Regions from separate parts of the Halomonas sp. AOP43-A1-21 genome, predicted to be linked through region 1. Evidence: riboswitches for the same ligand, from Rfam matches in the RefSeq annotation. Region 1 holds a riboswitch; each other region holds the start of a gene.
What was found. A riboswitch is a leader RNA that binds a small molecule or an ion and turns the genes downstream of it on or off. The one in region 1 is predicted to bind thiamine pyrophosphate.
Positions count from the first base shown of each region.

Region 2: it holds a riboswitch for thiamine pyrophosphate, as region 1 does, so the genes downstream of both, thiC (phosphomethylpyrimidine synthase ThiC) here and thiM (hydroxyethylthiazole kinase) in region 1, are expected to answer to the same signal.
Region 3: it holds a riboswitch for thiamine pyrophosphate, as region 1 does, so the genes downstream of both, tenA (thiaminase II) here and thiM (hydroxyethylthiazole kinase) in region 1, are expected to answer to the same signal.
Region 4: it holds a riboswitch for thiamine pyrophosphate, as region 1 does, so the genes downstream of both, ACT3R7_RS13200 (SLC5/6 family protein) here and thiM (hydroxyethylthiazole kinase) in region 1, are expected to answer to the same signal.

Region 1 is NZ_JBQSWC010000017.1:44,063-46,243, reverse strand. Features, by position in the region: gene gloA (lactoylglutathione lyase) at 1-225, opposite strand, end outside; gene ACT3R7_RS11040 (DUF2237 family protein) at 400-774, shown strand; TPP riboswitch at 921-1,016, shown strand; gene thiM (hydroxyethylthiazole kinase) at 1,043-1,843, shown strand; gene thiE (thiamine phosphate synthase) at 1,844-2,181, shown strand, end outside.
Region 2 is NZ_JBQSWC010000038.1:8,236-10,416, forward strand. Features, by position in the region: gene ACT3R7_RS17815 (3-oxoacyl-[acyl-carrier-protein] synthase III C-terminal domain-containing protein) at 1-926, opposite strand, end outside; TPP riboswitch at 1,078-1,191, shown strand; gene thiC (phosphomethylpyrimidine synthase ThiC) at 1,266-2,181, shown strand, end outside.
Region 3 is NZ_JBQSWC010000038.1:1,347-3,527, reverse strand. Features, by position in the region: gene ACT3R7_RS17790 (Rieske 2Fe-2S domain-containing protein) at 1-599, shown strand, start outside; gene tenA (thiaminase II) at 618-1,286, opposite strand; TPP riboswitch at 1,373-1,534, opposite strand; gene ACT3R7_RS17780 (methyltransferase domain-containing protein) at 1,664-1,999, shown strand; gene ACT3R7_RS17775 (hypothetical protein) at 2,064-2,181, shown strand, end outside.
Region 4 is NZ_JBQSWC010000022.1:44,266-46,446, forward strand. Features, by position in the region: gene ACT3R7_RS13200 (SLC5/6 family protein) at 1-1,009, opposite strand, end outside; TPP riboswitch at 999-1,101, opposite strand; gene ACT3R7_RS13205 (hypothetical protein) at 1,391-2,083, shown strand.

The sequences.
Region 1 (2,181 bases):
TTCCGGCACCTGATCGCTGGCTTCCAGATTGGCTAAGAAGTAGAGCGAAAACTGCATCTCTTCGAAATCCAGCCGACGCAGTACCTGCATACCAAATACCTGCGAGTAAAAAGCCAGCGACCGTTCAGGGTCTTTCGCCCGCAGCATTGTATGGTTTAAACGGAAACCTTGGGTCTGCGGAGCAACGGGTGCAACGCCTGGATACTGCTCGCCTTCAAAACTCATCTTAGGATCCTTACGAATTTTGCTGCTAAATGATTCGATTTAGCAGTTATCTTTGACAAAACTGACACCGTGTACAAGCCTATAGTTAAACGCAACCATCGCTTGATGAAACTGTGGTTACACACCATGTGGGCAGGATACCGATTATTCTAGCCCTGACACTCTGGAGGCGACATGTCGCGTGATCTAAATGTGCTGGGCGAACCCCTGACGCCTTGCTGCCATTCACCCAAAACGGGCTTTTACCGCGATGGTTTTTGCCGTGTGGGTCCTGAAGATGTAGGGATCCATGCCATCTGCGCGATTATGACAGAGGAGTTCCTTGCCTACTCTCTGGCGCAGGGCAATGATTTAAGCACGCCTAAACCCCAGTTTGGTTTTCCCGGCCTATCACCCGGTGATCGCTGGTGTTTATGCGCCAGCCGTTGGCAGCAGGCGGCTAACGTGGGGGTGGCGCCGCCGGTCATTTTATCCGGAACGCATGAGAAAGCGCTTGAAGTAACCACCCTGAACATTCTGCGCCAACACGCCCTGGATTTGGTTTATTAGTGCCTTGCGGCTGTCGAGAATAACCGTAGTAAATGACTGTCGTGAAGAACTGTTGTGAAGAACTGTTTTGAAGAACTGCATGAACGACGGCAACTGCTTTAGACGTCACTGATGCTTTACACCTCCTCCCCAGGCTAGGATAGTAGCCCTACCGACAGGGGCGCTTGAGATCATCGAGCTGAGACGCACCCTTTGAACCTGAACCGGATAATACCGGCGTAGGAAGTCGCGGTGTCGTTTCGCACCCGATCTACGCTGTGAGGTGGCTATGACATCACTCCCGCTTGGCGAGGCTCTCTTCGCCGTGCAACGCACGACACCGCTGGTGCACTGTATTACCAATTTTGTGGCAATGAACAGCACCGCTAACTGCCTGTTAGCGGTGGGCGCCTCCCCCGCCATGCTGCATGCCGTCGAGGAAGTTGCCGAATTTACCCGCTTGGCCGGGGCGCTCTCGATCAATATTGGCACGCCTTCGCCAACCTGGGCCGAGGGCATGCAGCAGGCGACGAAGGCAGCGCAGGAAAATAACACCCCGTGGGTATTTGATCCGGTTGCCGTGGGCGCTACACGCTACCGGCAAACTCTTTCCCAGCAGTTGCTGGCGTTTTCACCCAGCGTGATTCGGGGCAACGCTTCAGAAATTATCGCGCTGACGGGCCTGACCCACCAGGGTCGAGGCGTCGATGCCACGGCTTCAATCGACGAGGCGCGTGACGCCGCTATTATCCTGGCTAACCGGCAAGGCTGTATTGTCGCCATGACCGGCGAGCATGACTTCGTGACCGATGGCACCCAGCACTGGCGGCTAACCGGCGGGCATTCGTTAATGCCACGTGTAACTACTCTTGGCTGTGCATTGAGCGCCACCGTAGCGGCATTTATCGCCACCCGGCCTGAAACACCGTTAGTGGCGACCGTGGCGGCACTGGCAAGCTTTGGCGTGGCAGGCGAGCGCGCAGGAGCGCTGGCAACCGGCCCCGGCAGCTTCCAAGTGGCGCTTCTGGATGCGCTTTATCAACTGACGCCAAGCGATCTTGATACGTTCACCGGCCTGGAGAAAGGTTAAATGCACTTTGATCTTTCGCTCTATCTGGTGACGGATGCCCGCTTATGCCAACCCTATGGCCTTGAGCGCACGGTCGTTGAAGCCGTCGAGGGTGGCGTAAGCTTTGTTCAGCTGCGTGATAAGCAGGCAAGCGATGCCGATATGATTAAGCAGGCTAAACGCCTCAAGGCCGCCCTGGCCGGTAGCAGTGTGCCGCTGGTGATTAATGACCGCTTGGTGGTCGCGCTGGAAAGCGGTGCGGATGGGCTACACGTCGGGCAAAGCGATACCGCCGCTCAACAGGCGCGCACCGCAATGGGGCCAGACGCTATTATCGGGCTTTCCATTAACACGCTTGC
Region 2 (2,181 bases), on a different contig from region 1:
CGCTTGACCGCACCAGTGGTCAGCGCATGCGCAAGCACAGTGGGAATAGAGGCAGCAATCTGGTTGCCGGTGGTGGCAAAGATATTGATCACACGCTCACTGCGCGGTGCAAATAGCCGCCGCACATGCTCGACGCCCGGCGCGCTAGCTTGATGGCAGACCACACAGCTCAGCTCGTCGCGGGTGATATTAGCCTGCGCCAGGGCTTTATCGATGACGCCAGGTAGCGTCTTGGCAGATGCCTTGAAAATTCCGAAGGCATCCATTTTGAAGTAAGCACCTTCCTTCAACGCCTCGAAGCCCTCTTCGATGCGCAGCCTGGTGCCGCCCGCGCGTAGCTGGGCAAGGCCATGGTGTGCCCCATAGGTGACCGATGCACTTCCATATAGCCCCTGCTGCTGATCGTCGCTTGCTTCGATCGCCAACGCCGCTGCGCCATCGCCAAAAATAGCGCGCGTTTTGGGATCATTGGGGTTTAACCCCGCCGAGGCGATATCGCTGGCGAACAGGAGTATCCGCTTCCAGCGCCCACAGGCAATGCCCATAGCAGCCACGTCCAGCGCGGCTATAAAGGAGAGGCAGGTCTGATTGACATCGAAACTGGGTACGCCAGAGTACCCAAGACCAAGATGATACTGCACCAGAGCGGCCGTAGAGGGAATGGGCTGCTCCATCACACCACACCCGCCGATGATCACATCAGGCAGCTTTTCACCCCACCCTGCCTTAGCCAGTGCCTCTCGGGCTGCGCTGGCTGCCATCATAGAGGTAGTTTCATCACTGCCAGCGACGTGGCGAACAGCAATGCCAAACTGGCGCTCGGTCCAGCCGGGAGCAAAGCCCTGCTCATGATCAAGGGTAAGGGAGGTAAGTTGATATTTGGGTCGGTAACTACCCCATCCCACAATGGCAAAATCGCTAGTCATCGGTTTCCGTCTACTCAGTTCGCTGACCTACTTTAAACCGTACTTTCGTCTAAAAGCGACAAAGCTACTCATAAAATTAGCCCGCACTAAATGACTTGATTCCATCTCAGTGCTGAACCAAACTGCTTTTAGCGCAGCCTGTGGCTGTGCGTAACGCTTGACGGGGTGCCGGTAACGCCGGCTGAGATGGTGCCGATTCAATAGCACTGATCCCGTTGAACCTGATCTGGTTAGGACCAGCGTAGGGATCAAGCGACATGCAGATATTACAGGCAAATATCGTTCTGCCCCTGTCTCTCCCCGCTTGTCCTCCCTACTCGCTCTATAGGGAGAACACTCATGGCTAAAACGACTCACTTTCTTGCCGAAACCGCCGAGGTAGATGCTGCGGCTATTACTCCGCTGCCCGGCTCGCGCAAGATGTATCTTGAAGGCTCACGCCCGGATATCCGCGTGCCGTTTCGTGAAATCACGTTATCGCCCACCAAGACCACCGGCATTGATGAGGAAAACCCGCCGCTGCTGGTGTATGACACTTCCGGCCCCTACACCGACCCCGCAGCACAGATCGACCTGCGCCAGGGCCTGCCAGAACTTCGCCGGGCGTGGATTGAGGAACGCGGGGATACCGAATTTCTGGAGGGGCTGTCATCGGAGTACGGCAAGCGCCGCGCCAACGACCCGACCCTTGCCCAACTGCGCTTCGATTTAAAACGCACGCCGCGCCGGGCACTCTCTACAAAGGACGGGCGGCCTGGGAATGTCACCCAGTTGCACTACGCCCGCCAGGGCATCGTCACCCCGGAAATGGAATTTATCGCCCTGCGCGAGAACCAGCGCCGCCAAGCGCTGGGCGATGCCGAGGTGGAGCGAATCTTGGGCCACCAGCATCGCGGCCAGAGCTTCGGCGCCAGTATTCCGGAGGAGATTACGCCAGAGTTTGTGCGCGATGAAGTCGCTCGCGGCCGGGCGATTATCCCCAACAACATCAACCATCCGGAAAGTGAGCCGATGATTATTGGGCGTAACTTCCTGGTCAAGATCAACGGTAACCTGGGCAACTCGGCGGTCACCTCGTCGATTGAAGAGGAAGTCGACAAGATGACCTGGGGCATCCGTTGGGGCGCAGATACCATCATGGATCTCTCCACCGGACAAAACATTCACGAAACCCGCGAGTGGATTATTCGCAATTCGCCGGTGCCGATTGGTACGGTGCCGATCTATCAGGCGCTGGAGAAGGTTAACGGCGTGG
Region 3 (2,181 bases), on a different contig from region 1:
TCTGGTGGCAGCAGGGCACTTGGCGGGGGCGCGCCTTCGATGCCATCGAAAACGTGATGGACCCCTTCCATACCAATCACCTGCATCACGGCTTTATCCGTCGCCGTGATAAGCGTTTGCCCGTGGAACTCATTGTTACCAGCCATGGCAACGGAATAGATATGAAAATTGAGCAGACCCAGCCTGATACGGGCCTGATGTCACGGTTTCTCGAGCGCGACCGCTCGCACAGCGTCTCGCGCTACTACCCGCCCACCACGGTGCAGGCGCGCTGGGAAGGTGATACGCAACTGACGCTCTGCGTCACGGCGATTTTTACGCCGGCAACCAAGGACACCTTTACGCCCTTTGCCTGTTTTTCAACGCCTAACGGAATGGCGCCTGGCTGGCTCAAACAGGCTGCCATTCGTCTGTTTCTGGCCCCAGTCGTTGCCCAGGACCGCAAAGCCCTGGAACGTCAGCACGAGGTGATGAGTCACTTTGGTCAGCCAAAATTCATCTCAGGCCCAGGCGATATCCTGAAAACTCGCTTGCACCACCTCTGGATGGGCGAGACGCTGCCCAAAGGGGAAGACCCGGCCGTGAAGGTAATGCTTTAAAGAGGGCACGCGTTGCGACTATTCGGCCAGCGTCAGCCCCATTTGCCAGAAGTCGATTTCCAGACGGGTTGCATCGCGGAAAATTTTGCTGAGCTCATTAAAGCGAGCAGGGGTGACGTCGGCCAAGCGTGCGTCCAGCCATTCAAGCTCGGCGCGCATTGCGTCTTGAAACTCCTCGCCTTCGTACATGGCAATCCAGGCGTCATACGCGTTATCCCCACCGCGCACCGTAGTGCCCTGGGCGTTGAGCCAGTTGGCAATTTCACCGTAACCCACCAGGCAAGGCGCAAGCGCCACGTGTAGGTCGAGCAGATCACCACGATTGCCGGTATCCAGCACGTAGCGGGTATAGGCCAGGGTCGCCCGCGCTTCGGGCAGCTCGGCAAGCTCCTCTTCCGAAATACCCCATTCGCGGCAAAAGCCGATATGCAGCCCAAGCTCCACATCCACGATGGCTTTCATACCTTCATGAGCCTGGCGCAAGTCGGCAAGGGTGGGGCTTTTATAAGCGGCCAAGGCATAGGCACGGGCGAAATGAATCAAAAACAGGTAATCCTGCTTCAGGTAGTGGCGAAATGACGCTTCAGGCAGCGTAGCGTTGCCAAGCTTTTGCACGAAGTCGTGCTCGATATAAGCGCGCCAGTCGTCCTGGCAAGCGGTGGTGAGATCGGTAAAGCAGTAACCCATACATCCTCCAGAGTAGTGATCCGAAGGGCAGGCGAAAAGATCGAGGAAATGGCGCGGAGGGTGGCTTGCGATCATGAGAGAGCTAGCCGGCGCCATCGCTTGATCCCTACGCCGGTACCCGCGCTGCAAACTTATGTAAGCAACAGCGCATTAGCCGGATCAGGTTCAGCGGGACCAGCGCTTGGCGCTCTAAAAGAGCATGCCCTACGCCATCTCAGCCGGATTCACCGGCACCCCGTCAAGCAGTATCCAGCGCAGTGTAGGAGGCGAGTGGGGGAGATGCAAGAGAGCGGAGGAGGGTGCTACGTGTTAATTTGAATTGATTATGTCTATCAACACTCATCATTAAAGCATAATGCAATCAGGAAGTACCGCCATTGACTACTGATAACAAGACGGGTTGGGAAGCCTTCTATTGCGCCAATCAGATGCGAGCCACCTCGCCGCTATTACGACGCGCTTTGGGGGAGGAATGCTTACCCAAAGGCAACGGCCATGCTATCGATTTAGGCTGCGGAGGCGGCATCGAAACCGCGCTACTGCTGAAGTCGGGTTGGAAGGTGTTGGCTATCGACAAAGAGCCCAACGCCATTGCGCGAGTTGAAACACTGAAAGCTGAATTACCCAGCCCTGATCCATGCGGGGCTAAGCCTACCGTTCTGCGAGCCTACGCATTTTCCCGCGTTATGGAACATGATCCTTTCAGCGCTTGAGCCGGGAGGCTTATTTATCGGGCACCTCTTCGGTAACCGGCACGAGTGGGCCAAGCATTCAACAATGAGCTTTCATTCGACACAAGAAGTAGAAGCCCTTTGCAACGGTTTGGAGGTCGAGCTTTTTCGCGAAAGCGAAGGTGAGGGCGGGCTGGTAACGCACCACTGGCATCGGTTTGATC
Region 4 (2,181 bases), on a different contig from region 1:
CAGGCTTTTCGCTGCGCGACACAATCAGCGAGGCAATACCACTTTGCAGCGTATCCACACTCGATGCCACCAGCGTGACCGCCAGCACCAGGGCTACCATGGCTACCCAAGAGGGCACGTTATTCAATAGCGCAAAAAAAGGCATCGGGGGCTCACCAAGCGCTATTCCACTCATGGCCGCCACCATGCCCAAACCGCCAATCACCATTACGATGATCACCGTGGCAATTCCGCCCATCCAGGCGCCCCGCCCCAGGCTTTGATTATCACGCGCAGCCCATACTCGCTGCCAATAGCCCTGGTGAAACAGGTTGGCCGCAGTGACCGCAATCACCAGCGTTAACGACACACTAAGTGCACTGGATGTGGGAATGGAGGGCAGCACCGCACCACTGGGCATTGCGGGCAGGTGCCACAGGGTGACGCTTGAAACGATCATCAACAGGGCAACCAGTAGCCACGCCTGCCAGCGGTCGGTCGCAAGGCTTGCGCGCAGCCCGCCGCTTACCGTGTAAAGTAGTGTAGCGAGGGTAACGCCAATGATCACCCAGTTCGGCGGCACGTCAGATAGCAGTGACGTAATCGCCCCAATGGCGGTTAATTCAGCGGCCAAAAAACACGCCATGTATACCACCGAAACCAGCGTTACCCAGTGGCGAACGCCCCGGCCATAGCAAGCGTCGGCAAACTCCGCGATGCTGCGTCCCTCGGGCAAAGCGCGGCGAATAGCCGGCCCATAGAGGCCAAGGACGATAAACGGAAGCGAAGAGCCAAGAGCGTAACCTGCCAGTGCCAACGGGCCGGCAAAGGCGCCAATTTCTGGCGGCGCAAATAATATCCATGCCCCCATCCCAGAGGCAACAAAAGAGAGCCCTAGCGTAGTGCTGGTTTGTGAGTTTCGCGCGGTGACATAGTCATCTAGTGAGCCTTTTCGCCCACGGGCTTTAAAGCCTAAAAATGCAAAGCAGCAGAGCGCCGCGCCTAGCATGGCTGACGTTAGGTATGGCATGTCGCACTTCCTCCGCCGGTTCTAACCGGATCAGGTTCCAGGGTCTGCAACAGCATTCTCAGCCACACAATGTGGCTCCCCTGGCGACAGTGAATTGAGAGCGTATCCTGATTGAAATTCAACGAACCGTCAAAACTGAGTGACAATGTTCCCCACTCGCGCCTGCGGCTATGTATGCTATGCGCTAAATAGCTAGAATGAAAAGGGCTTACTTCTCCTATTCATTCGCTACAACGTTGCTTAAACTAATAAAAATTTGGAGTATTACCTGCATAGCGGCGTTGCCGCATAAAACTGGCTTACTGCCGTTCGCGCCATAACAACCATCAATGCCAAAAGCGCCGTGTGAATATACCTATGGCGCGCGCATAGGAAATTGCCATGTCGTATACCGAAGCCAAAGAGCATACCCAAGGTCGGCTCCATACTCTATTTGCTGATCCTTATCGTGCATTTGAAAACAACACCGATGAGCGCCAGCTTCACGTTCGTGTAATGCTTTATATGCTGTTGGCGCGACCGATGGCACGCGGTGACATGACGCTTCGCGTCATTCATGGCTGGGAAAACGGTGGTTTTGAACCAGACGACCTACAGCATGCCGACTACGCTTTGCATGATCTGGCTGATTTTAAGCGGGTTGTAAAATACTTTGAGAAGGCCGCGCAACAAAATGTCCCTCTCCCGTCAGAAAACCCGACCGTTCTAGCAGACCCTCTCGCCCATGCTATCGCCGACGCCAAAGCTGAAGGGCAAATGCTTGCCGATGATATACGCACAATGCCAGCAAGCTGGCCCGCCTTTGAAGGCGGGCTCGCCCTTTATACGCTGTTTAAAATGTATCACCGCTTGGTATATGGGGAAGACGATGTCTACCGCTGCTCACAGTGCAAAACTCCGCACGGCCCCCGTGAAATCCATGAGTTTCATCTGGAAGAGGGTGAGTTTGCACTGTTGGTGCCGCTTAGCGGGCAGGTAAAAGCGTCGCCCTCGCTACTGGTTCTGCATGAGAGCCAGCTTAACCCCATTGAAAAGCTGCTTGAGGAAAGCTTCAACCTGCTGCAGGACTTTTAAGACACTCTATACCAGCACGGGCTCCTAAAAAGGAGCCCGTGATATCTAGTTAAACGCTGTCAGGCTTGGCTAAGCGTCAGCGCAATCATAAGCCCAAG